One region of the Actinoplanes sp. NPDC051859 genome, then DNA from elsewhere that is predicted to be linked to it. Evidence: riboswitches for the same ligand, from Rfam matches in the RefSeq annotation. Region 1 holds a riboswitch; each other region holds the start of a gene.
What was found. Region 1 has a riboswitch for cyclic di-AMP ahead of ACIA1L_RS18120 (coiled-coil domain-containing protein). Riboswitches for the same ligand answer to the same signal wherever they lie in the genome.
Positions count from the first base shown of each region.

Region 1 (9,926 bases):
GCTGATCCTGCAGTCCGAGCTGGTCGCCAACGAGCAACTCCCGCCGACCAGCAAGGACCCGCGCGTCGCCGCGGTGCTGGACCACCCGCTGCAGGCCGAGGAGATGCTCGAGCAGCGCACCGGCGGCCTGCTCGTGCACCGCACCAAGGCCAGCGACCTGCGGATGGCCGCGGCGATGGAACACCTCGTCAACGCGCCCGGCAAGCACGCCGTCACCACCGAGGGACACCCCGACTGGTTGCGGACCACCGTCGCCTGCAAGCTCGAGCCGGGCCAGAAGCTACGGGTCGTGAAACTGGCTGCGTACGGGTGGTCCAGCAACCGCTCCCTGCCGGCGGTCCGGGACCAGGTCGGCGCCGCGCTCGCCAGCGCCCGGCTGGACGGCTGGGAAGGCCTGATCGAGGCCCAGCGCGAGTTCCTCGACGAGTTCTGGGACCACTCCGACGTACGCGTCGAGGGCGACCCCGAGGTGCAGCAGGCGGTCCGCTTCGGCCTCTTCCACACCCTGCAGGCCGGTGCCCGGGCCGAGAAGCGCCCGATCGGCTCCAAGGGTCTGTCCGGTCCCGGCTACGACGGCCACACGTTCTGGGACGCCGAGACGTTCGTGCTGCCCGCGCTGACGTACACCCAGCCGTCGGCCGCAGCGGACGTGCTGCGCTGGCGGCACTCGACGCTGGACCTCGCCAAGGAACGGGCGCAGACGCTCGGGCTGCAGGGCGCGGCGTTCCCGTGGCGCACCATCCGCGGCCAGGAGTGCTCGGCGTACTGGCCGGCCGGCACGGCGGGCTTCCACATCGGCGCCGACATCGCCGACGCCGTGCGCCGTTACGTGTCAGCCACCAACGACCTCGATTTCGAGCGGGAGGTCGGCCTCGAACTGCTGGTGGAGACGGCCCGGCTGTGGCGCTCACTGGGGCACCACGACCGGCACGGCCGCTTCCACATCGACGGTGTGACCGGCCCGGACGAGTACACCGCGGTGGTGGACGACAACGTCTACACCAACCTGATGGCGCAGCAGAATCTGCTCGCCGCGGCGGATGCGGCCCAGCGGCATCCCGACCTGGCCCGCAAGCTGGGCGTCAACGACGAGGAGTCGGCGTCCTGGCGGGATGCGGCGGCCGCCGTGCACATCCCGTACGACCGGGAGCTGGGGGTGCACCAGCAGTCGGAGGGCTTCACCCGGCTGGCGGAGTGGGACTTCGAGAACACTCCGCCGGAGGCGTACCCGCTGCTGCTGAACTACCCGTACTTCGACCTCTACCGCAAGCAGGTGGTCAAGCAGGCCGACCTGGTGATGGCGATGTACGTGCGCGGTGACGCCTTCACCCCGGAGGAGAAGGCCCGCAACTTCGCCTACTACGAGGCGCGGACCGTACGTGACTCGTCGTTGTCGGCGTGTATTCAGGCGGTGTTGGCCGCCGAGGTGGGCCACCTGGAGTTGGCGCACGACTATCTTGGCGAAGCGGCCCTGATGGACCTGCACGACCTGCACCAGAATGCGCGGGACGGCGTGCACGTGGCGTCGTTGGCCGGCTCGTGGATCGCCCTGGTCGCCGGGCTGGGCGGCATGCGCGACTACAACGGCCAGCTGTCCTTCTCGCCGCGGCTGCCAAACCGGATCAACAGCCTGGAGTTCTCGCTGCTGTGGCGGGGGCTGCGGGTCCGGGTCGAGGTCTCGCCAGAAGAGGTGACCTACTCGCTGCGCAACGGCGGCGGCTCGGCCCGGCTGGAGCTGCTGCACCACGGCAAGGAAGTCACGGTTACCCAGGTCAAGCCGGTGGTGCTGGCGATCCCGCCGGCTGCGCCGACCGGTCCGGCCCCGACTCAGCCCGCCGGTCGGGCGCCGGTGCGCCGCGCGAACAACAAGTAGCTACGGCACACACGACGAAGCCCCCGCTTCCCCGGTGCAGACCAGGGAGGCGGGGGCTTTCGCTACAGCATCGAGACGTGTACGTGGTCCGTATGGTCACTGTCGCCGGAATAGGAACTCCATCCGGTGGCCGGGAACCACACCATCTTGTTCCAGATGACGTAGAGGACGCCTAATCGGTCGGCGTTGCGGACGAGGAACGCCATGAGGTTGTTGCCGTACTCGCGGGTGTCCCTGTTGTGCCAGGGTGAGAATCCGCTCTTCTGCAGGGACCAGTCGCAGGCTCTGCCCTTGGGGTGTTCGAACGGCCCGCCGGGGCGGAAACAGCCGACGAAACGGCCGAAACCGGCCTTCTTGACTTCCTTGAACATGTGCATGGTCCGGGCAGTGACGCAGCCGCCCGTCGTTTGATCGTCGACGTTGCAGCCCTCGGGGGCGAACTCGTTGTCCCCGTTGCGCGGCGCAGCCGCGGCCACCTTGGACTCGGCGGTCACGAATCCGCCGGTGACCTGTTCGCCGCCGACCAGGTTGAGGGCCTTCTCGGCGGACTCTTTCTGCTTCTTCATCGCCTGCAGGTTCTGTTGCTGCGCTTTGAGTTCCTGGTCCAGGCGGGCCTTGGCGGTAGCCACCTGGTTGATCGCGGCGGTGAGCTGGCGGAGCTTGCCGTCGTTGAGAGCGTTGATCTCCTCGAGCGAGACCGCCTTCTCCAGGAATCCGCCGGGCGTGCGGGTGTTGAGCAGGAAGCCCAGTGTCGACAGGCCGCCGGTGCGGTATTGCTGGGACGCGATGGCGCCCACCTGGGGCCGCAGTTTGTCCCGTTGAGTTTCCGCGTTCTTCACCTGAACGGCCAGGTTGGCCTGGGCCTTGGTCGATTTCTCGACCGCGGCCTTGGCGGCCAGAAAGCGCCGGCCGGTGCTGTCGAGCACGTCGTTGAGCAGCGGGTTGTCGTCGCCGTCGTCCGGGGTCGCCGTGCTTCCACCGCCGGGCGCCGCGGCCGCGGGGGCGGCCGGGGTCACGATCATGGTGATCGCGACGAGTGGTGCCAGGGCCAGCGTCAGCCACCGGCGGGGTCTTGCCGTCATGCAGTTTCCTTCCGTGTTGCCGCCTACCGGGTTAGCTGACGGGTTCGGGACGGAAGCGATCCCTACCGCGCGGGTTCGGCGGATTCACCCCATGGTGCGATGGGTCCCCGGCTCGCCTTTCGGCGATTAAGCGGTGGTCGGCCGGCACCTTGGGGGCAGTGCCTTCCGGGCAGTGACCGGCGGAAAGCTTACCTGACGACGGCCCTCGAATCAGTGCCCGAGCGGTCGGGAAAAGCGTTACCGCGCAACGACTTTGCGTCACTTCTCGATGGGTTGCCGCTGGTCAAGCCCGTGTCACGAGATCAATGTGAGTCGTTGCACTCTCGCTCGCATTCTTACCGTCCGTGGTCGGATAAATGCGCTTGGTGCGACACCTGTCAATATTGACAAAGCGTGGGTAGTCTTCGTCACGGTTCCATCACGGAGCCGCCGCTTAATCGCCGAAAGGCGAGCCGGGGACCCACTACGTAATGGGGTGAATCCGCTGCGTGCAGCGGTAGGGATCGCTTCCGTCCCGAACCCGTCAGCTAACCCGGTCGGCGGCCGACGGAAGGAAAGTACGTGAGGCACGACCCGCTCCGGCGACGATTGGCGACCGTGCTCGCGGTCCTCGTCGCCACCTCGGGGCTGGCGCTCGCCGCCCCCGGCGCGGCCACCGCCGCGCCCCCGCCGCTCGCCGCACCGGGCAGTGAAGGTGGCTCCAAGTCCCTGCGCACCAAGCTCGAGGACGCCTCCAAGGGCTTCGTCGAAGCAAAGGAGAAGCTGGCCCAGTCGAAGAAGCGTGAGGCCGCGCTGACCGCGAGCCTCAAACAGCTCGACGCCGAACTCGGCCCCAAGAAAGTCGCGCTCAACGACGTCGTCCGGCAGTCGTACCGGACCGGCCGGCTGGGACCGATGAGCGCCCTGCTGTCGGCTGGCACTCCGGGCGGCATGCTGGACCGCGTCTCGACACTCGAGACCGTCGCGATCAAGCAGGAACACACGATCCGGGACCTGACCGACACCCGCACCAAGCAGGAGCAGGCCAAGGTCGCGATCGGCCAGGAAATCGGCGACCAGCAGAAGCAGGTCACCGTCATGGCCAAGCGCAAGAAGCAGGCCCAGGACGCGCTGGCGGCGGTCGGTGCGCCGGCCGGTGGCACCGGTGGATTCAGCGGCAGCAGTGCCGAGGCCGGCGCTGTGCAGCGGACCGCCAACGGTGGGCTGCCGGATGAGGGATGCAGCGTGGACGACCCCACGACAAACGGGTGCATCTCGCCCCGCACCCTGCACGCCATGAACGAGGCGAAAAAAGACGGCTTCACCCATTTCGTGTCGTGCTACCGCCCCGAGGAGGACGGCGGTGAGCATCCGCGCGGCAAGGCTTGCGACTTCGCCGCGGACGAGAAGGGCTTCGGCGGCGTCGCCACCGGCAAGAGCCGCAGCTACGGCGACAGTCTGGCGACGTACTTCGTCAACAACGCCGATCGGCTGGGCGTGCTGTACGTGATCTGGTTCAAGCAGATCTGGCTGCCGGGCAGTGGCTGGCAGGCGTACACACGGGGCAACGGTGATCCGAGCAGCGATCACACCAACCACGTGCATCTGTCGATGCGTTGACGCGGGACTGACGGAAAGGGCGGCCCGCGGGCCGCCCTTTTCTTACCGCTTGGTGTACGCCTCGTATTCCTTGAGCACTTCCGAGGTGGGGCCGTCGCCGCGGATTTCGCCCGACTCGAGCCAGATGCACCGCTCGCAGGTGTCCCGGATCGACTGCTCGCTGTGGCTGACCAGGAAGACCGTGCCTGCCTCGGCGCGCAGTTCGCGCACCCGCTGCTCGCTGCGCTTGCGGAACTTCGCGTCGCCGGTGGCTAGCGCCTCATCGATCAACAGCACGTCGTGCTTCTTGGCCGCCGCGATGGAAAAGCGCAGCCGGGCGGCCATGCCGGAGGAGTACGTCCGCATCGGCAGCGAGCTGAAGTCGCCGCGTTCGTTGATGCCGGAGAAGTCGATGATCTCCTGCGTCTGGGCCTTCACCTGGTCCGGGCTCATGCCCATGGCCAGGCAGCCGAGCACCACGTTGCGTTCGCCGGGCAGGTCGTTCATCAGGGCCGCGTTGACGCCCAGCAGCGAGGGCTGGCCGGCCGCGTAGATCGCACCCTTCTCGACCGGCAGCAGCCCGGCGATCGCCCGCAGCAGGGTCGACTTGCCGGAGCCGTTGGTGCCGATCAGGCCGATCGCCTCGCCCTTGTACGCGACGAAGCTCACGCCCTTGATTGCGTGCACCTCCCGTTGCGTGCCCGGCCGGGTGCCGGTGACGAGCCGCTTGAAGCTGGCCAGCGGGCTGTGCGTGCCCGCGGCGGCAGCCTGGTGCACCCGGTAGACGACGTGGGCGTCGTCCACGACCACGGTGGGTTCGCGCTGGTCAGCCACGGCCGTAGCCCTTCTCTCCGCGCCAGAAGTAGACGAAGCCGCCGAGCCCCACGACCAGTGCCCAACCGATCGCTTCGAGCCACAGCACCGGGGCGGGTGCGGCGAGCTTCACGTCCTCCATCAGGGCGTGGCGCATCAGCTCGATGTAGACGAGCAGCGGGTTGGCCTCGACGATGGCGAGCTTCCAGCCGCCGGTGAGCTCCTCGAACTTGCTCACCGGGTAGAGCACCGCGGAGCCGTAGAGCCAGATCCGCATGATGAACGGCACGAGCTGCTTGAAGTCGGCGGCCTTGGAGCCCAGCCGGGCCAGGGCCATGGCGAGGCCGGCGTTGAAGATCGACTGGAGCAGGAAGATCGGCAGGATCAGCAGCCACTGGAGGGTGAGCGGCTCCTGGAAGCCGAGCACGATCAGCATCAGCACGGTGATCGAGGCGATCATGTTGCGGATCTCGACCATCGTGATCGCGAGTGGCAGGCTCGCCCGAGGGAAGTGCAGCGCCCGGATGAGGCCGAGGTTGCCGCTGATCGACTGGATGCCCGTCTGCACCACCGACTGGGTGAACTGGAAGACGAAGACCCCGGTGCACAGGTACGGGATGAACTTGTAGTTGTCCATCCCCCGGGCCTGTTCGAGCACCAGCCCGAAGATCACGTAGTAGACGGCCGCGTTGATCAGCGGCGTCAACACCTGCCACACCATGCCGAGCCGGGTCTTGCCCAGCGACGACGTGACCTTGGCGTTGGCGTACGACGCGATGAAGTGCCGGTACGACCACAGCAGCCGGGCGTAGGCCGGCAGGCTGGGCAGCTTGCCCGCCGCCGCTAGGCCGTGCCGGCGGGCCAGCTCTCGCAACTCCAGACCGGTGTCGGCATCGGCGACCGCCGTCTCGGGCATGGGGTGGCACTCCGTCCTGATCGGTCCGTCAGGGGTGGGACCTGGCTGTCTTACGCGGCAAACACACTAAGCGGCAACACCCTAATCAGTCTGCCGCGATGAAACGCCATCGTATCGACGTTGGCTCGAAATGTAGCCGACCGTACGTCGAAACGCAACCGTCGCGTCGTCGCGTATAGTGTCCCCCGTGGCGACAGCTAAACGTGTTCCCGCCGGAGCGGCGGTGCTCCGCGGCGACATCACCAAGGCTATTCGGAACGCCGTGATGCACGAGCTGGCCGAGGTCGGTTACGGCCGGCTCTCCATCGAGGCAGTCGCGCGCCGGGCCGGCGTCGGTAAGACCGCAATCTACCGCCGCTGGAGCAACAAGCTCGAAATGGTGCTCGAGATCGTCTCGGGTGTCGCGGAGCGTAGCGTGCCGATGCCGGACACCGGAAGCTTCGCGACCGACCTCCAGCTGCTGCTGTTCGTCGTCTCCAAGGCCCTCCAGCACCGCATCGCCTCGCAGATCGTGCCCGACCTGATGGCCGAGGCGGCGCGCAATCCGAAGATCGCCGAGACGCTGCAGAAGGCACTGCGCACCCACCAGCTCGCGGTCGCGGGAAAGATCGTCGGGCAGGCCGTCGAGCGCGGTGAACTGCCCGCCGACACTGACCCTGACCTGGCCGTAGACCTGATCGTCGGCCCGCTCTACTGGCGGCTTGCGGTGGCCCGAACCCCGATCGGCGACGACTACCTGGAGCAGCTCGCCGGGGCGGTCATCGCGGCGCTGCGAGGGAGCTCGGCTCGCTGATCGCCAGCGCGATCTGCTCCGGGATCATCGGCCGGGCGAAGTGGAAGCCCTGCGCCCGGACGTAACCGAGATCACCCAGCTTCGCCGCCTGTTCCGAGGTTTCCACGCCCTCCGCGACCGCCTCGACGCCCATCGCCTGGGCGATCTGCAGCACCGCGCCGGCGATCGCATCCGGACCGGGCACCGGCGCGAACGACCGGTCGAGCTTGATCTGGTCCACCGGGCAGTTCGCCAGCAGGCTGAGCGTGGAAGCCCCGGTGCCGAAATCGTCGAGCGACAGCCGTACGCCCAACGCCCGCAACGCCCGCAGCGTCTCCTGCGTTGCGCCGCCGCCGACCGCGGTCGACTCGGTGATCTCGATCGTCAGCCGGGCCGGATCCAGCCCGGTCTCGCGCAGAACCGCCGCGACCTCCGCCGCGAACGACGCTTCCTTGAGCTGACGCGCCGAAGCGTTCACCGACATCGTTCCGGGCGCCTGGTCGCCGAACTCCGCCAGCCAGGCCACCGCCTGCCGGCACGCCTCCCGCAGCACCCAGCGGCCCAACGGCACGATCATGCCGGTCAGCTCGGCGCCGGGAATGAAATCGCCCGGTCCCAGCAGGCCACGTTCCGGGTGGTTCCAGCGCACCAGCGCCTCGACGCCGGTGAGCTTGCCCTCCGGCAGCGCCACCACAGGCTGGTAGTGCAGCACCAACTCATTGCGTTGCAGCGCCGCGGTCAGTGCAGTCGAAATCCGGCGGCGCTCCGCGCCCGGCGCCTCGGTGCCCGGCCGGTAGCGCTGGAAGCCGCCCTCGCCGCGCTCCTTCGCCTCGTACATGGCGATGTCGGCCTGGCGCAGCAGGTCGCCGGCGTCGTCACCGCCGCGGCCGTCGACCACGCCGTAGCTGGCGCGGACGGCGAGCAGGTGCCCGCCGACCTCCACCGGCACGGCCAGCGCGTCGGCGATCCGGTCCAACACCCGGTCGACGTCCTCGCCGCCGAGGCCCTCGAAGAGGATGGCGAACTCGTCGCCGCCGAGGCGGGCCACGGTGTCGGTCGGGCGTACGTTGGCCAGCATGCGCTCGGCGACCTCGACCAGCAGGCCGTCGCCGATGTGGTGACCCAGGGTGTCGTTCACCGTCTTGAAGTCGTCCAGGTCGACCAGCACGATGCTGATCGGCTGGTGCCCGGCTCGGGCGACGCCGTCCGCGACCCGGGCGCCGAACAGCGCCCGGTTAGCCAGACCGGTGAGCACGTCGTGACTGGCCTCGTAACTCAGCCGCTCGTGCGCCCGGACCGTCTCGGTCACGTCCCGGCAGTTGCTGACGATGCCCAGCACGCTCGGCTCGTCCAGCAGGTTGGTGCTGATGATCTCCAGCGTCCGGTACGCACCATCCTCGTGCGCCAGGCGCAGCCGGCAGGTGGCACTGGCACCGGGGCGCGCGGCGACCTCGGCCAGGTGCGCGGCAGCACCCGCCAAGTCCTCCGGGTGCACCCGACTGCCGAACGTCGTACCCGTCAACACGGCGGGATCGGCACCGAGCACGCGGTGGACCGCCGGGCTGACGTACGCAAACTTTCCGCCGCCGTCGGTGATCGTCACGACGTCGGTGGAGTTGCGGGTCAGCAGGTGGAAGCGGAGCTCCGCGCGGTGCAGCGCGAGGTTGGCGGCGTCGAGCCGGCTGCGCAGGATGCGGGCGGCAGCCTGGCCGAGTAGTCCTGCGGCGATCGGCATGACGGCGGGTGCGAGGAAAGATGCGGCAGCACGGCGCTGTTTCATGGTCTCTCCTCCCTCGAGCGAGCCGATAACGGTGGTGTCGGCACGAAGAATCGGCCCGGCCGGACGCGGTCTGAGCTTTACGCCCGCTTGAGGTTCGCGCGGCGGGTAGCTCAAGAACGGATCAAGGCGGCCGATGGGAGAGGTCCCCCGCCCCCGCACGCCCCCGGAGCATCATGCGTACCGACAGCCTCGACGCGACCATCTTCACCTCGGCATCCCTGCTGGCACTCGCCTCCGTGGGCGAGGCCGGGGACGCCGTCGCGACGGCCGCCCCGCGGCCCACCGGACGTCCCGGGGAATACGCCGGCCACTGGCGCAGCGCTGACGACACCGTGCGGCTCTTCCTGGCCGAGGACTGGTCCTTCGAGGGCGCAGTCGCCGGACGCCGCCGCGGCGCGCGGGGCACCTACCGGATCGACGGTGCCGGGCTGATGCTGAGCGACGACTCCGGCCTGCGGACCCGGGTCGAGCGGGGCGAGTACTGCCTGGAGATGGCCGGACACCAGCTTTTCAAGGTCATGTGACGCCGGCGGCTAACGGATCTGCCGCTCAGGCCGAACCATCTGGCATGCGGATCCTGAAGCTGCTGCTCCCGATGCTCGCCGTCCCGCTCGCTCTGGGCGGCTGCAGTGCGCTCGGTCTCGGTTCCGCTCCGGGGACGCCGTCAACCTCGGCGAGTGCCGCGGCCGAGCCGGGCGAGGGCTGGACGGTGTACGCCGCCGGTAGCCCCACGCCGACTCCCAAGGTCACCTACTCCGGGACCCGGGCGCCTGCTCTGCCGCCGGTCTCGTTCCCGCCGCCGCTGGCCGAGGAATGCAAACGGGAGTGGACCGTCGACCCGGTCCTCATCCCGCTCACAGTCACCCCGGGTGCCGGCAAGCTGACCGTGACCTGGCCCAACGCCTACGGCTCCACCTACCGGATCACCGCCGTCAAGCAGCCGCTGGTCTCCGGCAACCAGCCCGCCTACACGTGGCAGACCGTGACCGCGACCGGCGGGTGCACGGTCACGGCCACGATCAGCGGGCTGACACCGAAGATTCCGTACGTGGTGTGGCTGGACGCGCCGGACTCGGGGCACGAACGGGACGGCACGCGGCACCCGTACAGCG
Region 1 covers NZ_JBITBX010000006.1:321,487-331,412, forward strand. The annotation lists gene ACIA1L_RS18115 (glycoside hydrolase family 65 protein) at 1-1,873, shown strand, start outside; gene ACIA1L_RS18120 (coiled-coil domain-containing protein) at 1,936-2,955, opposite strand; cyclic di-AMP (ydaO/yuaA leader) riboswitch at 2,960-3,098, opposite strand; cyclic di-AMP (ydaO/yuaA leader) riboswitch at 3,376-3,513, shown strand; gene ACIA1L_RS18125 (coiled-coil domain-containing protein) at 3,517-4,554, shown strand; gene ACIA1L_RS18130 (ABC transporter ATP-binding protein) at 4,597-5,367, opposite strand; gene ACIA1L_RS18135 (ABC transporter permease) at 5,360-6,262, opposite strand; gene ACIA1L_RS18140 (TetR/AcrR family transcriptional regulator) at 6,450-7,055, shown strand; gene ACIA1L_RS18145 (putative bifunctional diguanylate cyclase/phosphodiesterase) at 7,021-8,814, opposite strand; gene ACIA1L_RS18150 (hypothetical protein) at 8,988-9,338, shown strand; gene ACIA1L_RS18155 (hypothetical protein) at 9,383-9,926, shown strand, end outside.

Region 2 (9,926 bases), on a different contig from region 1:
ACGGGTGCCGTCCACGGGCGTAACCGTCTGCGCCGATGCGCGGTGTTCTAAGAATGTGCCCGGCGGGGCCGCCAGCGTGTCTTCACGCTCGTCCGAGTCGGCCAGGATCGCCTCCGCCTGGGCCCGCGGGTCGGCGCTGCCTGCGGCGCGTTCCTCTGGCAGCAGGTCAGCGGCGCGCCGTTGCACCCGATCGTCAGTCATGCTTCGAGCGGTACCCGAGAATTGCGGCCGCAAAAACGATGCGGGTAAGGAATCCCGGACGGCGGATGCCGAAATCCGACACCAAACGCGAACGGCGCCCACGCGGGACGCCGCCACATATTCCGGCTGGCAGATAGAAAAAGCCGCCCCCGGCACGGGGCCGAGGGCGGCGGAAGAAGGATGCCGGTGTGCAGGTCGCCTCGCGGCGGAAGGCTCAACGCGGCTCCAGCCGAACGGTATTCCGCGAAGGCTAAGGGTGAGGCCCGGGGACACTGGGCACACCGGCATCTGGTCCTAACCTTCGACCGGCCGCGGCGATTCCTGAAGGCTATGTGACCTGGACCACAGTGAAAGCGGCTGGGTCAGGCGTCGCCGGCAGCTTCCTTGGCGGCCGAGTAAGCCATTTGCAGAAAATCTGAAGCAGCCGTCGCGGTGAACACCGTGGCAGCGAGCCGGGTGAGCTTCGGGGCGAAGACCAGACCGCTGGTCAGGCCGGTAGCGATCCAGACGGCCAGGCAGAACGGACAACTGACCAACTCGCCCAGCGAGTGCCGGATGCTGCTGCCCTGGTCGCGTACCTCCTCGTTGACCTCGCCGCTGCCGCCTGGTTCGGCGTACCGCGTGAAGGGCGCGCGCAGCGGGCTGGTGATCGAGTCCTTGGCGATCAGGCGGCTCAGCTTGTGCGTGGCGATCGAGATCAACACGATGTCGGCGACCGCCGGCCGCTCCGGCACCGGGCGGCCGGTGACCTTCGCCGCGACGCCGAGAGTGCCCGCCAGGATGCCGAATGCGCCCATCATCGCCGCATATCCATCCAGCGGGCGGTGCTCGTGGGGGGCGTACTGCCGACGCAGGTTGTCGAGCCGGGCGCGCACCGAGGAGGTCATCCGGTTCCTCTCAGAAGTCCTGGGTCAGCCGGTGCGGATCGACCTCGCGGCCTGGATGCCGGGCCAGATACTCGGTCTCCAGCTCCGCCGTACGGCGTAAGTGGTTGGCAAGTGCGGCCTCGGGACCGTGTCGCAGGGTCGCTAGCCGGGTGCGGTGCAGACTGCCGAGCTCGCGGATCAGGTCGTCGTCGGCGAGCCCTGCCGGGTCGATGCCCTGCTCGGTGCCGACGCGGTCGCCGACCTCGGAGTCACTCATGATCTCTCCCTCTCTCGGTGCTTGCAGGGTTGCCCGTGCGCCTGATCGCCAAACCCGGCGGTAGCACCTTCAGGGCCCGACGAAACCTGCCGGTACCCTCGACGCATGAGAGCGCTGTGGACCCCGGCGTGGATTGCGCGCCACGTGGTCGCGCTCGTGCTCATCGTCGGTTTCCTGGGCCTGGGCTGGTGGCAGTTCACCCGGGCCAGCGGGGGGAACAAGCTCAGCTGGGGTTACACCTTTGAGTGGCCGCTTTTCGCGTTATTCGTCGGCTTTTTATGGTTCCGCGAAGTGCAGCAGGAATTGAAGACCCGAAACCCCGCTTCTTCGCGTACGGAAGAAGAAAGCGCGACTCCCGACCCGGCCGCACCAGTGACGGTGCGTCGTCCGGTGCGCGCCGTGAGCAGGCAAGCTGTTGCCGCTGCCGACCCCGAGCTCGAGGCCTACAACGACTATCTCGCCTGGCTCGGCGCCCACCCCGGGGCCCGGCCGAGCGACTACCCCGGACCCAAGAGCGGCATCAAGTAAGAAGGACGTGGATCGTGCAGGGAGCCCTCACCCGCTACCGGATCATCGCCTGGATCGTCGGCGTGGTCCTCGTCGTGCTCATGTTGGTGGCCATGCCGATGAAATACATCGGCCACGACGGGAGCCTGGTAGCCGCGGTCAGCCCGGTCCACGGCTTTCTCTACATGCTCTACCTGGTTGCCACGTTCGATCTGAGCCGGCGGGTGGGCTGGGCGCCCAAGCGGATGCTGCTCGTGATGCTCGCCGGCACCATCCCCGTGTTTTCCTTCTGGGCCGAGCACATTGTCACCCGCAGGTGGGTTGCGCCGGCGGTCGCCGCCGAGCCTGTGTTGGCGGAGAAATAGCGAAAGTAACGCTGCGAATCGGCGGGATAGCGTTCAGTTATTCGGAACATTCCGAAATTCGTGATGATTGGCGCAGGTCACTCCCCCGCCTCTTGTGTTAATCCGGATCGCCGATAAGTTGATGCGGTTGGTCCGGTCCGCAGCCACAAACCCGCCCGTGGCGCCGGCCATCGCCGCCGAGTCCTCGACGGTGGAAGCGATGTTCCCGATCCCCCCGGAACCCTCGCGACCGCCACGAAGAACCGGGGAACCACCGAGAACCTGGGGTGAATCCGCGTTCGCGCGGTAGGGCCTTCTTCCCGCCCGAATCCGTCAGCTAACCCGGTAGGCGGCACAGCGGAAGAAAGGCCACGTTCCGTTGCCACACGCCCGCACGAGGCTTCGCGCTCTGGTGGTCGCCGCCCTGGCGATCGCGGTCACCAGCACCGTCGCCCCGGCCCCCGCGCACGCGGCGCCCTCCAAGAACGAACTCACCAAGAAGATCGAAAAGGCGTCCCACCAGCTCGAGGACGTTGTCGAGTCGTACAACAAGATGCGGATCAGCCTGAAGAAGACGAAGGCCGAGGAAGTGAAGCTCGCCGCGTCACTCAAGCCCGCGAAGGAAGCCCTGCAGGTCGCCGGTACGCAGATGTCGGCAATCGCCGCGTCGGCGTACAAGACCGGCAAGATGGGCACCATGAACGTCATGCTCGAGGGCGGCGATGCCCTGATGGATCGCATGTCCATTCTCGAGCAGTTGTCCCGCAGCCGGCAGCGCGACATCAGCAACTACACGGCTACGACGCAGACCTTCAGCGATCGTCAGGCCGCGCTGAAGACGACGCAGGACAAGCAAGCGGCGGAAATCAAAGAGCTCGCCGCGCGCAAGAAGAAGATCGAAGGCGATCTCGACAAGCTGTACGAGATGCGCACCGCGGCCTACGGCACTGCCACGAACGCCGGCTCGGCGTACACGGGCAAGGTGCCGTCGGTCTCCGGTAAGGCGGGCGTGGCGGTGAGCTTCGCCTTCGCCCAGATCGGCAAGCCGTACGTGTTCGGCGCCGGCGGTCCCGGCTCGTACGACTGCTCGGGCCTAACCTCGGCAGCCTGGGGTGCGGCCGGCAGGGGGATGTCGCACAACGCCGCCGCGCAGTTCAGCGAGACCAGCCGAGTCAGCAGAGCCCAGCTCCAGCCGGGCGACCTGGTGTTCTACCGCGGTCTCGCGCACGTCGGCATCTATGTCGGCGGCAACCAGATCATCCACGCCTCGGTGCCCGGCGAGCCGGTCAGCAAGGTGTCGATCGACATCATGCCGCCGTACGGCTTCGGACGACCCTGATTCATCGGGCGTCATCTTTCACCGGCGTCAACGCGAAGGCCGGCGTTCCCTTCGGGGAGTGCCGGCCTTCCGCGTGTGGCGGCGAGGAAGGTCGGCGGAGTGCCGGCCTTCGCGTATGGCGGCGAGGAAGGTCGGCGGAGTGCCGGCCTTTCGCATGACAAGAGTGGGGGCAGGCGTCGGTTGACGTCACAACGCGGAAGGCCGGCGCCCCCTGCGGGGCACCGGCCTTCGACGTTCGCGCTTGCGATGCTTACGCGGCCTGGAGGCCCTCGGCGCGGGCCAGCTCGCGGAGGCGACCCAGCGCCTGAATCTCGAGCTGGCGGATGCGCTCCCGGGACAGCGAGAAGCGCGAGGCCACCTCGGTCAGCGAGTGCTCCCGGCCGTCCTCGAGGCCGTAGCGGGCCCGCATGATGCCGGCCGACCGGTCATCGAGGTGGTTGAGCAGTCCCTCGATGCGCTGCCGCTCGAGGGCGGTCAGCACGATCTCCTCCGGCGACGGGGCGTCGCTGTCGGCGACCAGGTCGCCGAGGTTGGTGTCACCGTCGTCACCGACCGGGGTGTCCAGGGATACGGTGTCCTGGGCCCAGCGGGTGAGCTCGGTCACGCGTTCCACCGTCACGCCCAGGGCGGCAGCGACCTGCGCCGGCTCCGGGTCGGCGCCGAGCTCGCGAACGAGCTGGCGGGTGACGTTGCGCATCCGGTTGACGTCTTCGACGAGGTGCACGGGCAGGCGCACGGTGCGCTCCTGCTGCGCGATCGCCCGGCTGATGGCCTGACGGATCCACCACGTCGCGTACGTCGAGAACTTGTAGCCGCGCTCGTAGTCGAACTTCTCCACGGCGCGGACCAGGCCGGTGTTGCCCTCCTGGATGAGGTCGAGCATCGGCATGCCCGAGCGCACGTACCGGCGTGCGATCGAGACGACCAGGCGCAGGTTGGCCCGGATGAACAGGTCCTTGGCCCGGCTGCCTTCGGCGACGAGTCGTTCCAGTTCTTCCCGGCTTACGCCGCGACGGACTTCACCGCTCTCGAGCAGGTGCTCGGCATAGAGGCCGGCCTCGATTGCCTTGGAGAGGTCGACCTCCCTGGCGGCGTCCAGAAGCGGCGTCCGGGAGATCTCGTGCAGGTAGACGCCGACGAGGTCGCGCTCCTCGGCGACTTCGTCCGTCCGCATCACGGTGTTCTTCTCCACGTTGCCCACGGTCCCCTCATTGCCTTCACTAACCCTGTTACGGGCAATTCCTGCGTCCATCGGCCCTCCCCGTAACGTCCGCAGTTCGTGCATTGCGGTACTGGCACCTCACACAACAAGTGGCGCCCTGTACTGATTCCGGCTGGTGAGTCGAAAGTGACACGAATGCCTGAGCGCCAGCTGAGAGCCGGTTGGACACTTACTGAAGAGGGCTCTCTCGGAAGGCATTCGGAGCCGAGTGCGGCGTCGGATGTGTCCGTCGACCCATCCGCTTCGCCCCAAACATGACACCATCAGCCCCTCGTCCGGCACAGCGACCGCCGTCACGGATTGCCTTGCGACGGTCGTCACTACCCAGTACGGCCCGGTAGCCGGATGGGTTCACGTCCAGCATCGACAGGTTGCCGCCCAGACTTGATGCAAACGCCACGGCGAAGATTCCCGGGCCGCTGGGACCCGGGAGCCTCTGCCACCATGCGGCACATCGCGCCGCAGATCACTAGCCCATCCGGGTGACCCTCGCATGGGCGACCATCGCTTCCTTCCGTCGTTTCCGCTGCCCCGACCAACCACACAGTTAGTGACGGAGAACACAGCCGGAAGTGGCTCAGAAAACCTCGGCCAGCTGGAGCGTGAGTGCCGTCGCCGCGGCCGCCAGGGTTGCCACGGCGACCAGCGCAGCTCGGGCGTGCACGAGCGCGAGGCGCGGAGTCGGCGCGAACCGCCGGGCGGGGGCCAACGCACTCAGGTGGGCCAGCATCGATGCCTGCACCTGCTCGGGTGAGCCATTGGCATCGATCACGACGAAATCGGCATGCTCCGGCAATGCCCGGTAGGCCGCAGCAGCCGCCCGGAGATATGACATTTCCTCGTGGTCATAGCCTCGGCGTTCGATCCGGTCATACGCCACCGCCGGGTCGACGGCCAAGAGAAATGTCACCTCCGGCCGGGGAAAAACGCGATAGGCGAGGCGGGCGCGACGCTCGGCGCGATTCAGGCGCTCCGGCCGGGGGGTCTTGGCATGGGCGCGGATGCTCGCGTACTGGCAGACGGCGTACCGGTCCATGACGGCGATTTCGCCGGTCAGGCGGCGGCGCAGCAGAGTGCGCAAGATCGCCAACCAGCGTAGGACCGATTCCACGAACAGCATGGCCTTGCGACCGAGCAGGTGCTCGCCGTCACGCCGGCCCAGGACGGCGGCCAGTCGACCGAACCAGCGACGGCCGCCGGCGTTGCGGCGGTAGCTCGCCGGGAGGCCCTGAGCGGCCAACGCGGTCGCCAGCAGGTGTGCCTGGGTGGTCTTTCCGGACCCGTCAATGCCGACTAGGGCGATGGTCCGGGGTCGATGGGCGGACGCGGATGTCATGACCGACTGCACCGCAGCGCAGCAAGGGCCAGAAGGGCATGACCGGAGAAACAGTCAGTCACGAGGGCTGGGCCGGGGACCATACCCACCGAGGGTAGCCGGCAATGTCACGCACCGTTCCTCGGCGAGGGCCCGCTCCGGGCGTACAAAATAGGGCTAAGCAGTGGAATTTGCCGTTTGGGCAGGGTGCGCCTCGCGTTACAAGGGTGGCCGTGCGGGGTAGTCGGTCCGTCGGGAAACGGACATCGGACGACACAGGGAGGCGCCATGCCGTATCGGGTGGACGAGGGCCTGGTCACCACGCTCAAGCGGGTGGCCTCCGTGCTGAAGCAGGCCGAGATCCCGTTCGCCCTCGGTGGCAGCTTCGCCGTGTACGCCCACGGTGGGCACTCCAGCGACCACGACGTCGACTTCCTCATCCGCGAACCGGACAAGGAACGGGCACTCGCCGAGCTGTCCGCGGTGGGCTTCGAGGTGGAGCAGCCGCCCGAGGACTGGCTGGTCAAGGTCTACGACGAGGGGCGGATGGTGGACCTGATCTACCGCCCGGTCGAGACGCCGGTGACCGACGCCACCCTGCGCGACACGGTGATGCGCCCGGTCGAGGCGATCAACATGCCCGTGCTGTCGGCGACCCAGCTGATGATGCACAAACTGCTCAGCTACACCCAGCACTACTGCGACTTCGCTACCGGCCTGCCCGTGGCCCGCTCTTTGCGCGAACAGATCGACTGGGACCGGGTGCGCGCGGAGACCGCGAAATCGCCGTATGCGGAGGCGTTCCTGACGCTGCTGGACCGCCTCGAGGTGGTACCGGAGCCGAGAAGTGCACAGCTCACCGTGGGGGGATGAGATGACAACACACATCGACGAATACCTGGAGGCGGAGATCCAGCGCCTCCTGACCGAGACCGGCGAAGTTGCCGAGCAGGGCATCACCCTGCACCGGCGGGAGCATCTGCTCGTCCTTGGCGGCGAGGTCGAAAGCACCCAGCGCCGTGACGAGATCTGCCGCCAGATCACCACCCGGTTCCCGGACGTGGAGATCGCCTGCGACATCGGCATCGTGCGCGCCGCGGCGCCCAGCGAGGTGGAGGAGATTTCATGATCCGGATCGCCGCAGTGGGCGACGTCCACGTGGACAAGGACGTGGTCGGGCGTTACCGGCCCGCCCTGGAACAACTGCCGGACGTCGCCGACGCACTGCTGATCGCCGGGGACCTCACCCGGCACGGCACGGTCGACGAGGCAAAGTGCATGGCGACCGAGTTCGGCAACCTGGCCGTGCCGGTCGTGGTCGTGCTCGGCAACCACGACCACCAGAGCGACCAGGAGGCCGAGCTCAGCCAGGTGCTCACCGACGCCGGGATCATCGTCCTCGAGGGTGACAGCACGGTGCTGGAGATCAACGGTCACCGGCTCGGCGTCGCCGGCGCGAAGGGCTTCGGTGGCGGGTTCGCCGGGGCGTGCGCCAGCTCGTTCGGCGAGCGCGAGATGAAGGCTTTCGTGGGCACCACCGAGGCCGTCGCCGAAAAGCTGGGAGCTGCCCTGCGCAGCACCGAGTGCGACGCACTGGTGGCGCTCACGCACTACGCCCCAGTGCCGGAGACATTGGTCGGCGAGCCGTTGGAGATCTACCCGTTCCTGGGGTCGTACCTGCTGGGACAGGCCATCGACTCGGCGCCGACCGCGCTGGCCCTGCACGGGCACGCGCACCACGGCTCGGAGCGAGGCCGTACGCCCGGCGGCGTCCCGGTCCGCAACGTCGCCCACGCCGTGATCAAGCAGGCCTACAACGTCTACCAGCTGCTGTCGGACAACGTAGACGCCGAGCTGGTGTCCGCCTGATCCCGATTCATCCACCAAGGCCGCTGCCCTCCGGGGTGGCGGCCTTGCTCGTGTGTGGACAGGTTTTCGATTCTGACCACTCGGGTATCAGCTGACCATGGAACTTTTGCTCTGGATTCTCGCAGTCGTACTCGTGGTCGCCGGCGTTCTCGCGCTCTTCCGGCGGCAGCTCCTCTGGGGCATCGTCCTCATTGTCGTCGGCCTGCTCGTCGGCCCCGGCGGCGTGAGCATCTTCAGCAGTTAATCCCCCACATCCCACCGGCAGACTCCCCGCACCGGGGCTGCCGTGTGGTTGTCTCTCGCAGGCAGCCACACGGTGGCCCCGGTTCACTATGTAGTGACCCGCACACGAAGTGCGATGTCGTAGATCGGACTCATGGCTCAATCTCTGCGAATCGATCCCCCCGATCCTCGCGAGGTGTCCGGCTGTGGCCGACGTCCATCACTTCACCTACGGTGCGTTCAACCCGATCGCCGCTTTCCTCGTGGCGATGCTGGGTTCCTTTCTGGGCCTGCTGTCCACCGGCCGGGCCCGGTCGGCGCGGACCCGCGGCCGGCGCACCCGATGGCTGATCATCGCCGCGTTCTCGATCGGCGGCGCCGCCATCTGGCTCATGCACTTCACCGCGATGCTGGGCTTCGACGTCCCGCAGAGCCCGGTCCGGTACAGCCCCGTGCTCACCATGGCCAGCCTGGGGCTGGCCGTCCTCGCGGTCGGCTTCGGCCTGATGGTGGTCGGGCACGGCCGGCGCAGCCTGCCGCGGGTCGTCGCGGCCGGGGTGCTCACCGGCGCCGGCGTGCTGGCGATGCACTACACCGGCATGGCCGGCCTGCACGTCACCGGCACCATCCACTATCGCCTGCCGATGGTCATCGCCTCGGCCATCATCGCCGTTGTCGCTGCCACCACCGCGCTGTGGTTCACCGTCTCGGTCAAGGGATGGGCGCCGATGCTGGGCGCCGCCGGCATCATGGCCGTCGCGGTGTGCGGCATGCACTACACCGGCATGGCCGCCATGGGCGTGGAGCTCAGCGACGCCCCGGTGACCCAGGCGACCGGCATCCGGCCGCTGCTCATGATCGTGCCCATCACGCTGGTCAGCGCGGCCACCATCCTCGGCGTCGCCCTCAGCGCCCTGCAAGCCATGACCGAGGAAGAGTTCACCGACGGCGCCGGCATCCCCAAGCGCGGCGTACACGCCGAAAGCCACGCTCACTCGTGGTCGCTCAAGCAGGCGTCGCTGTCGGCCATGCGGCGTACGCCCGGCAGCCGTCCGTCGCCGCGGCCCGTACCGCCGCGCCCGGCGGTCGCCGAGGAGCCGCTGGCCGAAGTTCCCTCCTGACACCGGCCCACGGGGCGCCGCAGTCCGGTATACCTGTTCGGATGGCGCAAGAGATGTTGCTCTCGATGCCGTTGCACGCGATCACCGAGATCTACGGCGAGGCGGGCCTGCGGGACCGGTTCCGCCTCGAGATCGCCGCGCTGCCCGATGACGACCGTGGTCAACTCGAGGACGCGCTCGAGCTGGCCTCCCGGCTGCACGCCGAGGACCGACGGGTCCGTGAGCCGTACCTGAACCATCTGCTGCGGGTCGCGATCCGGATCCTGCGCTACTACGGGATCCGGGACGTGGATGTGCTGACCGCGGCCCTGCTGCACGACGCTGTCGAGGATCATCCCGCCGAACTGGCCGGGCTGTCCGCCGACCTGAGTTACAAGGAACTGACCGAGGCCGCGCTGGCCGAGCTGGGCCAGCGCTACAGCCCGCGGGTGGCCCAGTTGGTCGGCTCGGTGACCAATCCGGAGTTCGACCCGGGCCGGGACCGCCACGAGCAGTACCGCTCACACGTGGTGGCCAGCCTCGAACACGACCCGTGGGCGCGGGTCATCAAGGTCAGCGACTTCACCGACAACGGGGTGGGGGTCGTGCACACCACGTACGACAAGGCGCGCAGCTCGGCAACGAAGTACCGCCCGCTGGTGCC
Region 2 covers NZ_JBITBX010000003.1:634,567-644,492, reverse strand. The annotation lists gene ACIA1L_RS10855 (hypothetical protein) at 1-201, opposite strand, end outside; gene ACIA1L_RS10850 (DUF1360 domain-containing protein) at 564-1,088, opposite strand; gene ACIA1L_RS10845 (DUF6158 family protein) at 1,099-1,344, opposite strand; gene ACIA1L_RS10840 (hypothetical protein) at 1,450-1,872, shown strand; gene ACIA1L_RS10835 (DUF3817 domain-containing protein) at 1,887-2,216, shown strand; cyclic di-AMP (ydaO/yuaA leader) riboswitch at 2,437-2,562, shown strand; gene ACIA1L_RS10830 (NlpC/P60 family protein) at 2,608-3,534, shown strand; gene ACIA1L_RS10825 (RNA polymerase sigma factor RpoD/SigA) at 3,785-4,786, opposite strand; gene ACIA1L_RS10820 (thymidylate kinase) at 5,334-6,092, opposite strand; gene ACIA1L_RS10815 (nucleotidyltransferase family protein) at 6,360-6,944, shown strand; gene ACIA1L_RS10810 (hypothetical protein) at 6,946-7,200, shown strand; gene ACIA1L_RS10805 (metallophosphoesterase) at 7,197-7,940, shown strand; gene ACIA1L_RS10800 (GPGG-motif small membrane protein) at 8,038-8,184, shown strand; gene ACIA1L_RS10795 (MHYT domain-containing protein) at 8,369-9,283, shown strand; gene ACIA1L_RS10790 (HD domain-containing protein) at 9,325-9,926, shown strand, end outside.
Region 2: it holds a riboswitch for cyclic di-AMP, as region 1 does, so the genes downstream of both, ACIA1L_RS10830 (NlpC/P60 family protein) here and ACIA1L_RS18120 (coiled-coil domain-containing protein) in region 1, are expected to answer to the same signal.

Region 3 (9,926 bases), on a different contig from region 1:
CCGCCGGCGCCATGCCGATGAAGGAACCCGCGTTGTGGTTGGTGTACTGCCCGTCGACCAGCAGGCTGCCCGTGCCGGTCTTGCCGGAGACCCGGTAGCCCTCCACCTTCGCCTGGGTGCCGGTGGCGCCCTTGGAGTCGACGACCGCCTCCATCATCTCCCGCAGATCCCGCGCCACCTGCGTGTCGAGCACCCGATGCGTCTCCGGCGGCGCGGCGGGCGTGAGCTTGTCGCCCCGCGCGGAAATGGTGCCCTTGATCAGGTGCGGCTGGATGTAGACGCCGTCGTTGGCGATCGCGGCGTACCCGGCCGCCATCTGCAGCAGGGTGGCGTCGACACTGTGGCCGATCGGCACCGAGCCCCAGGCCGAACCGCTCCACTCATCCGGCGTGAGCAGCCGGCCCGGCGCCTCGCCCGGCATACCCTCGTTGGTCGGCCGGCCCAGCCCGAACTTCTGCTGGTACTCGTACAGCTTCTCCTTGCCGAGCATCTGACCGATCCGGATCGAGCCCACGTTCGACGAGTACGCCAGCACCTGCGGGATGCTCAGCTTCGTACCGTTGGGGAAGGGATGCGTGTCGGTGAACAGCTTGCCGCCCAACCGCATCGCCCGACCGACGGTGATGTCGGAATTCTTGTTGACCAGGCCCTCCTGCATGGCCGCGCCGATGGTGAACGCCTTGTGTGTCGACCCCGGGTCGGAGATCACGCTGGAGACGGCATCCTCCCGCTCCTTCGGCGTGAACTCCGACGCCTTCTGCGCGTTGTAGGTGGGGTAGCTGGCCTGCGCCAGCACCTCCCCGGTCTGCGCGTTCAGCACGATCGCCCCGGCCACCGTGGCGTTGATCTTCTCCATCTGCTGGCTGAGATAGCGCTGCACCTCGAACTGCAGGTCCCGGTCGATGGTGAGCTGCACCGAGGAGCCCGGTGCGGCCGGCGTCTCCCGGCGGTATCCACCCGGGATCTCCTTCGCCAGGTCACCGCGGCCGGTCTCGTACACCTTCAAGCCGTTGGTGCCGCGCAGCAGCTCGTCGTAGCGGGCCTCGATGCCTTCCAGGCCGGTGTGGTCATCACCGGTGAAACCGATCAGATTCGCGGCCAGATCGGCACCGGGCACGTCACGCCGCTCGTCGCGGCGGGAGCCGATGCCGGCCAGGTTCAGCTTTTCGATCCGCTCCGCAACCGCGATGTCCACACCACGAGCCAGGAACTCGAACCGGGACTCGCCGCCACCGGGCCGCTTCTTCTTCGCCATCAGCGCGGCCAGCTCCGACTTGGGCACACCGAGCAGCGGCGAAAGCTGCGCCGCCACCTCAGCCGGCTTCTCGACCAGCACCGGGTCGGCGTAGACGTACCGGGCCTCGACGCTGTGCGCGAGCACCGCCCCGGAACGGTCCAGAATGCTGCCCCGCGGTGCCGGCAGCACGATCTCGGTCAGCCGGTTCTTACGCTGCTCGAGCAGGCTCTGCGCGGCCGCCGGCGAGTCCATCACCTGCAGCACCACGAGCCGTACGCCGATCATCATAAACAGGGACAGCGCTAGCACCGTGCCCAACCGCAGCCGCTTGGTGCTGTTGGCCAGCCGCGGCGGTTCGGCCGGGATGACCGGCTTGAGCCGCCGATCCTCCGGCCGTGTCCCCGCCCCGCCACCGGATCGCCGCGGACCCGGGGCGAACCTGCCACTTCCGGACCTACGGTCGGTGCGTCCGGCTGTCGTTCGGTTCTCGCCGCGGCCAGCGATGGTTCGGTTCTCGGCGCGCCCAGCAGCAGATCGGCTGTCGGTGCGGGCCGAGGTCCGGCGGGGATCAGCAGCCGTCCGGCCGCGCCCGGCACCCGCGGTAGGCCGCGCCATCTCGCCACGACCGGATCGCCCGCGATCCGTCGTGCGACTCTCGCGGGCTGTCCGTCCCCGGCCAATCGGGCCGACATCCTCGTCATCCAGGTCCGGCTCAGTGTCGCGGCCGGCACCCCGGCCCCGGCGAGTGGCGTCTCGGCCGCGTTCGTCTGCGTCCCGGCGAGTGGCGTCTCGGCCGCGTTCGTCTGTGCCCCGGCGGTTGCGCCCGCGCGGCTCCGCGCTGCGGCTCCCCCGGTCGTGATCGGCGCTCCTGCTCCGAGCGACGTCGCCGCGGCCTCTGTCGTCGGCCAGGTCATCGTCGGCGCGGCTGCTGTAACCGTCGCCCCTCCGCTTGCCCCGGGCGTCATCGATCCGACCGCGGCGGACATCGTCGGCGCGGCCTTCACGGGCGTCGTCGCTCCCGCCACGGCGTGCGTCGTCAACGCGGGCTTCGCGGGCGTCGTCACTCCGGCCGCGGCGAGCGTCGTCAACGCGGCCTTCACGGGCGTCGTCGCTCCGGCGGCGTTGGGGGGGTAGGTCTTCGTCAGAGTCGCGGCGGCGTTCCGGTGCGGGCCGGCCGCCGTCGAGCACCTGCAGTGGCGGTCGCACCGGATCGCTGTTGCGGCCGGCTCGTGGCGACCGGGTGCGCTGGTCGCCCTCGCGCACGGTTCGGCCGCGCGGGGTGTAGGCCCGCGCCTCGCCGATACCACCGAAGCCACGGCCCGACTCACCGTCGGCGGGCGACTTGTCCTCAGAAGACGCACCGCGCCGGGGCTCCTGGCCCCGGCGCGGCGTCTCGTTCGAGCGCGGCGGCACCGCGCTACCGCCCGGAAACGGGCTGCGTACCCGAACCGGGCACGGTCTGTCCCGGTGCGGTGGCCCCACCACCCGGCGTCACGTCGCGGGTGGTGGCGTCCTGACTGGACGCACCGTTACCCGCGGTCGTGCCATTGGCCGGCAGCTGGCCCGTCGTGCCGGACGGCTGCTGACCCGTGGAACCGGCCGGCAGCTGACCTGTCGTGCCAGCCGGCTGCTGGCCCGTGGAACCGGCCGGCTGCTGACCTGTCGTGCCGGACGGCTGCTGGCCCGTGGAACCGGCCGGCTGCTGACCTGTCGTGCCGGCCGGCTGCTGGCCCGTGGTGCTGCCGGCAGGCTGCCGGTTCGCGGTTGCGGCGGCCGGGTCCTGGGCGGTGACGGCCCGCGGGCCGCTGCCCGGGGTCATCACGCCCATCACCTTGCCGTCCGGCAACCGGATGTAGGCCGGCGAATCGGCCTTCACCAGGCCGAGGCGCCGCGCGGCAACGTCCAGGCTGCCCGGCATGTTGTACGCGGCGATCTCGTTCTCCAACGCCTGCTGCCGCGCATCCAACTCGGAACGCTGCTTGTCCAGAGTGTCGAGCTCGAAGGAATTCTCCGCCGTCTTGGTGTTGATCAGCAGGATGCCCACCACCCCGGCCACCACAATGGCGACCACCAGGGCGATGAACGGCGCCCGGGGTGCGTTGATCGGCAGCGGCGGTGCAACCCGCAGCCGAGGCGCCGAAGCTGTCTCTCGCTGCGGCTCGGCGTCAAGCTTCAGTGCGGTGTTTCCGTGGACCGGGAACTGGCGCGCCCCCCGCGCGGTTCCCTTCGTGCCGGTCGGCGTACGCCGACCGCTGTCCGCTCGCTCCGTGGTCCGGCCCCCCGACCGCGGCGCGGTGCTGCGCTCGCTCAATGTCCCTCCCCCTCATGGTGTTCCCCCGGGCGTCGCCGCCCTCGTCCCCCGTACGCGGACAGCCGGGGCCGTTCGCGGGCGGCCCCCTGTCCCTGATCGTGCTCAGCAATCCGTTCCGCGGCCCGCAGCTTTACTGACGCCGCGCGCGGGTTCTCGGCCACTTCCGCCTCCGTGGGCGGCTCCGAACCCCGGGTCAGCAGTCGCAGGCTCGGTCCCGTCCCGGGCAGCTCGACCGGCAGATCGATCGGCCCGGTGCTGCGCGCTCTCCCGGCGAGAGCACGCTTGACGATCCGGTCTTCCAACGACTGGTAACTCATGACAACAAGGCGCCCTCGCGGGGCCAGTAGATCCAGTGCGGACGGAACAGCCGCCTCGAGCGCGGCGAGCTCCGCATTTACCTCAATACGTAGCGCTTGAAACGTTCTTTTCGCGGGATTTCCACCCGTTCGCCGCGCGGCGGCCGGAATAGCGTCCCGCACCAGGTCAGCGAGCCGCGCCGAGGAGACGATCCGACTCTTCGCCCGCTCCTTCACGATCGCCGAAACGACGCGCTGGGCGAATTTCTCCTCGCCGTACACCCGCAGGATCCGGACGAGCTCGCCCGGCTCGTATCCGTTGACGACCTCCTCCGCGGTGATCCCCCGCGACTGGTCCATGCGCATGTCCAGCGGTGCGTCCCTGGCGTACGCAAAGCCGCGATCCGCCTCGTCCAGCTGCAACGAGGACACACCCAGGTCAAACAGTCCACTGTGGTACTCCGGGTAGCCGAGATCCGCGAGGACCGCCGGCAACTCGTCGTACACGGCGTGGACCAGATGCGTCCGACCCGCAAAGCGTTCGAGCCGGTGCCGGGAGTGCGCTAGCGCCTCCTGGTCCCGGTCGAGTCCCACCAGAACCACGTCCGGGTGCCGTTCGAGCACGGCCTCAGCGTGCCCGCCCAGTCCCAAGGTGAAGTCGACGTGCACCACAGCGGATCCCGAAGAACCCGAACCACCGTGCGCGCTCGACTCACCTGGAGAGCTGGAGCCAGGACCACCGACGGAACTCGGACCGTTGAGCGCGGGAGCGAGCAGCTCGAGGCAGCGTTCGAGCAGCACCGGCACATGCGTGCCGCGATGCTCCCCCATGTCGACTCCCATTGCCCCGCTCTTTCCTCGCGCGCCCCGCGACCGTTTGTTCCCGATCGGTGCCCGACCGTCTTCCGTACCGCCAGATCCCCATCCGCTCGTGCCCGTTGCCATCGGGCGCGCCCCACCGGACACACGCCTGGCACCGGGGAAGAGGCGCCAGGAGCGGGAGCGGCTGGAGATCTCGCAGTACGGCGGCAGCGACGTCCGGACCACCTCGGCGGCCGACAGGTGCCACGCCTACAGTCCGCCGGGCAGCACCCCCTCCTCGATATCGGCGAAGTCGTCCTCGCTCGCCGTGAGGTACTGCTCCCAGGACTGTTTGTCCCAGATCTCCACGCGTGTGCTTGCGCCGATCACCACCAGCTCGCGGTCGAGAGCCGCATATTCCCGCAGGTGCGCCGGGATGGTGACCCGGCCCTGCTTGTCGGGAATCTCGTCGTGCGCGCTGGCGAAGAACACCCGGCTGTAGGCCCGGGCGGCCTTGTTGGTGACCGGTTGGTCGCGCAGCTGCCCCGCGATCCGCTGGAATTCCGGCATCGGGAACACGTACAGACAGCGCTCCTGCCCCTTGGTGATCACGACACCTCCCGCCAGCTCGTCCCGAAACTTCGCCGGAAGGATGAGCCGACCCTTGTCGTCCAGGCGCGGGGTGTGTGTGCCGAGGAACATCGGCCCAACCCCCCTGCCCTGTGGCGCCGCTCCGTTGGTGCGGTGCGGTCTGCCGGTTCACTCGGGCCGGCAGGTCCTGCTTCCGGCCTGCCACTGCGCTCCACCTTACTCCACTTCCCTCCACTCGCAACCAGAATCGACGCGTCTGCGAACCGGATTCGCGGATGAATGCGCACGTCAGAAGCGGTGGAGCGGCAGTGGAGGGGAAAGCCCTTCCGATCATGGTCCACTTTCCGACAAGCCGCCCAGTCGGGCAGAAAACTCCGGAGAAAACGGGACCTTTTGCTCGCCTGCGACCCGCTCGGGGAGAGAAGTGGAGGGATCTTGTGGCGCGAAGTGGAGGGCTCCCCGACTCCCCGAGCAGTCGGACGCCAGGCAGGCGGCGGAGACGACGGTGGGGCCGTGACCCGAACCGGGTCACGGCCCCACCGAAAGTTGCCTTACTGCACTGCTTAACTGCGCGAACGTCAGGCCGCGAGGCGGCGTACGACGTAGCTGTTGCTCCAGATCTTGTGCTTGCCGACCGATGCACCCGGCTTGGGCGAGTCGTACATGTAGCCGCCGCCCGCGTAGATGCCGGCGTGGTAGCCGTGCGAGCCGTTGCGGAAGATGAGCAGGTCGCCCACCTTCTTGTTCGACTTGCTGACGGCCTTGCCGTAGTGCTGCTGCGAGTTGGCGCTGTGCGGCAGCTTCTTGCCGATCGCCTTCTTGTAGACGTACTTGGTGTAGCCCGAGCAGTCGAAGCGGTTGGGGCCCGAGGCGCCGAAGCTGTAACCAGCCCCGCGGTGCTTCTTCGCCTCGGCGAGGATGCGCTCACCGCTGCTGCTCTTGACCGTGATCTTGACCGGCGTGGACGCCACCGCGGCGTACGGCGTGGCGCCGACAGCACCCTCGAAGGAGGTGCGGAAGTAGGCCGTGGCGCCGGGCTTGTCGGTGAACTTCACGGTGCCGGCGTTGGCGCGCTTGCGGTCCCAGGTCTTCCACTTGCCGTTGACCTTGGTCTGGAGCCGGACCCAACCGCTGACCGACTTCTTACCGGTCTTGGGGTCGATCAGCGTCATGGTGATCGCGATCTTCCCGCCCCGCTTGACCGAGCGGGCGCTGTAGGACGCGGACACCTTGGGCTTGGCTTTGGCCGCGGCAGCCACGGCGGTGATCGGGGTGACGGCGGCCGCGGAGGCCGCCGGCGTGGCGATCAGCTGGCCGGCGCAGAGACACAGGCCCAGGGACAGTGCGACGGTTCCGGTGCCGGCAGACATGCGGCGGCCCCGGCTCGAACTGCGTTCGTGCACGGTAGAAGATTCCCTCCGGCACGCCTGCGAGGTTAGCTGTCGGGTTCGGGCGGGAAGGTGTGCCCGGTCGCCAGGTGGCGACTTCACCCCGAGGTCCGCCGGGTCTTGCGACCCGGAGCGGACCGGAAATGGGTCCCCCGTCCCTGCCCCCGTATGCCTTTATGGTTGTTCGCTTTCCTCGTGGTCGAACCGTCCGGACCGGGGCAGGGCTCGGCGTGATCCGGGCGGTGCGAGCGGTGGGCGGATGCTCACCGGCCCGTCCTTGCTACCGGATTTCTCGATCCACTGCGAGCCCTCTCAATGTCACTCCCCGTAATTGGCACAATGGACGGTGTCCGGTTTGAGATCTCCTCGTGACAAATGCCGCCACGTCATGTGTTCATGCGACTACTCACTGTCCAAAGTTACGGGTGAAACAGAACACAAATTTTTTGATGGCGCGTCTGATCATGGATGGGGGCAATGTCGGGCGAAAGCCATCTCACACCCCTCGACCGGGGGAAACACCACTCCGGACGCACATCCCGGCTCGGCCATTCGGCCAAACGCACGGCGACAGAGCGGCACCGCACTCGCCGCCACTCGACGTAGTGTCCGTTTCCGGTACCCTCGCAGCCGTGACGGACGGGAAAATGCCCTTGCGGGCCAAGGTCGCGACTTCGGTATCGCGCACGGCGGCGGCCCTCTCGCGGGCCGCGGGACGCGGCGACGGCTCGGTGATCGGCGGGTGGATCGGTCTCAAGATCGACCCTGACCTGCTGCGCAACCTGGCTGCCGGGCGGGCCATCGCGCTCGTGTCCGGCACCAACGGCAAGACCACGACGACCCGATTCGCCGCTGCGGCACTCGGCGTCCTCGGCCCGGTCGCCACCAACTCCTTCGGCGCCAACATGCCCACGGGGCACACTTCGGCGCTCGCGAAGGCCGGGGCCACCCCGTTCGCCGTCCTCGAAGTGGACGAGCACTACCTCGCCAAGGTGATCGACGACACCAATCCGCGGGTCGTCGCTCTGCTCAACCTCTCCCGCGACCAACTCGACCGGGCCAAGGAGGTGGCGATGATGGCGCAGCTGTGGCGCACCGCCCTCGCCGGCCACCCGGACGTGCACGTGGTCGCCAACGCCGACGATCCGATGGTCGTCTGGGCAGCCGTCGGCGCCCAGCACGTCGTCTGGTTCAGCGCCGGGCAGCGGTGGACCGACGACTCCTGGGTCTGTCCCGAGTGCGGCGCGCCGATCAAACGCGCGCACGGCGACTGGTGGTGCACCGGATGCGCGCTGCGTCGCCCGCAGGCGCAGTGGACGGTCGAGGACGAGGGCGTCCTCGACCCCAAGGGCGACTGGCACCTGGTCAAGCTCCAGCTCCCCGGTCAGGTCAACCTCGGCAACGCGGCCACCGCGCTGGCCCTGGCCGCCGAGTTCGGCGTACGCCCGATCGAAGCAGTCCCCCGCCTCGCGACCGTGGCCTCGGTGGCCGGCCGCTACGCCCAGGTCGACCGGGACGGGCGCAACATCCGTCTGCTGCTGGCGAAGAACCCGGCCAGTTGGCTCGAGGCGTTCGACATGGCCGAGGTCGCACCGACGCTGCTCTCCATCAACGCGCGCGACCCCGACGGCTTCGACACCTCCTGGCTCTACGACGTCGACTTCGCGCCGCTGCGGGGACGGCCCGTCCTGATCACCGGGGACCGGGCGTACGACCTCGCGGTGCGGCTGGAAGTGAACGAAGTGCCGTTCCGGCACGTTAGAACCTTCGACGAGGCACTCCGCGCCACACCGCCGGGCCGCCTCGAAGTAATCGCCAACTACACGGCCTTCCAGGACATCCGAGCGGAGCTAGACCGTGTCAACTGAGCACCTGCGCATCGTGTGGATCTACCCCGACCTGCTGTCCACGTACGGCGACCGGGGCAACATGCTGATCCTGGCGCGCCGGGCCCAGCTGCGCGGGATCCCGGTGGAGACCTATCAGGTGCGCTCCGACCAGCCGATGCCCGACTCCGCGGACATCTATCTCATCGGTGGCGGCGAGGACGGCCCGCAGGCGTTGGCTGCCCAGCGGTTGATCGCTGACGGCGGCATGCACCGCGCGGTCGCCCGGGGCGCTGCCGTGTTGACGATCTGCGCCGGTTACCAGATCTTCGGCCACTCGTTCTCGGCCAAGGGCGCCACCTGCGCCGGGCTCGGCCTGCTGGACATCACCTCCGACCGGGGCGAGACCCGGGCGGTCGGCGAGGTCCGCGGCGACATCGACCCGCGGCTCGGCCTGCCCCCGCTGACCGGCTTCGAGAACCACGGCGGCCGCACCCGCCTCGGCCCCGGCGCCACGCCACTGGCCCGGGTCACCGCCGGCATCGGCAACGACGGGCAGACCGAGGGTGCCTGGGCCGGGAAGATCCTCGGCACGTACGCCCACGGCCCGGCGCTCGCTCGCAACCCAGCGATAGCCGATCTGCTACTGCGTTGGGCGACCGGCGCGGATAGTCTTCAACCGCTCGACGACACCTGGGCCGACCGGCTCCGGAACGAGCGGCTCGCCGCAGCGGGCGCCGCATGACCCGAAAAAACGCCTGACCAGCAGTTACTCCTGGACCGACGAGAAGTAGGGGCGGTACGCCTGCATGACTGACCTCCTGATCGCGCCGCCGAGCGTGCAGTCCTCCGCCACGGACCCTCAGGCCAGCCAGCAGACCCCGATCGGATGGCGGCACCGCCTCGTCCGGTTCGGCGTTCTCGGTGCCGCCGTCGCCGCGCTCGGCGTGGCCGCCGCGGTCCTGCCGATGAAGGAGATCGCCGACTCGGTGCTCGCGCTCGGCCCGGCCGCCGCGGTCGCCATCGCGGTGGTCGGCGGGCTGTTGCTGTCGGTGCTGGTGCCGCGTACGGCCATCACGCTGGCGTGTGGGGCGCTGCTGGGCCCGGCGACGGGAGCGGCCACCGCACTGGCCGCGGCGGTCATCGCGGCGATTGCCACCTACTACGCCGGCCGCTGGGCGGGCCGGGGTGCGCTCGGCGCGAAGGCCGGCGGCCGGATGGCCCGCCTCGACGGCTGGCTCAACCGCCGCGGCCTGGCGGCGGTCCTGCTGGTGCGTTTCCTCCCGCTCGCGCCCTATGGCCTGATCGGTTACGCGTACGGCACCACGTCCGTTTGCCGCAAGCGCTACCTGCTCGGCACCACGCTGGCCGCCATCCCGTCCGCGGTCTCCTACGCCGTGATCGGCGCCGCCGTGACCTCACCGCACTCGATGAGCCCGATGACCCTGGCCCCGGCCGTCATCGGCTTCGCCCTGA
Region 3 covers NZ_JBITBX010000002.1:406,432-416,357, reverse strand. The annotation lists gene ACIA1L_RS05900 (peptidoglycan D,D-transpeptidase FtsI family protein) at 1-1,852, opposite strand, end outside; gene ACIA1L_RS05895 (hypothetical protein) at 2,093-2,371, shown strand; partial or broken gene ACIA1L_RS05890 (hypothetical protein) at 3,072-3,548, opposite strand; gene rsmH (16S rRNA (cytosine(1402)-N(4))-methyltransferase RsmH) at 3,545-4,687, opposite strand; gene mraZ (division/cell wall cluster transcriptional repressor MraZ) at 4,916-5,347, opposite strand; gene ACIA1L_RS05875 (C40 family peptidase) at 5,815-6,606, opposite strand; cyclic di-AMP (ydaO/yuaA leader) riboswitch at 6,646-6,808, opposite strand; gene ACIA1L_RS05870 (MurT ligase domain-containing protein) at 7,272-8,492, shown strand; gene ACIA1L_RS05865 (type 1 glutamine amidotransferase) at 8,482-9,195, shown strand; gene ACIA1L_RS05860 (TVP38/TMEM64 family protein) at 9,260-9,926, shown strand, end outside.
Region 3: it holds a riboswitch for cyclic di-AMP, as region 1 does, so the genes downstream of both, ACIA1L_RS05875 (C40 family peptidase) here and ACIA1L_RS18120 (coiled-coil domain-containing protein) in region 1, are expected to answer to the same signal.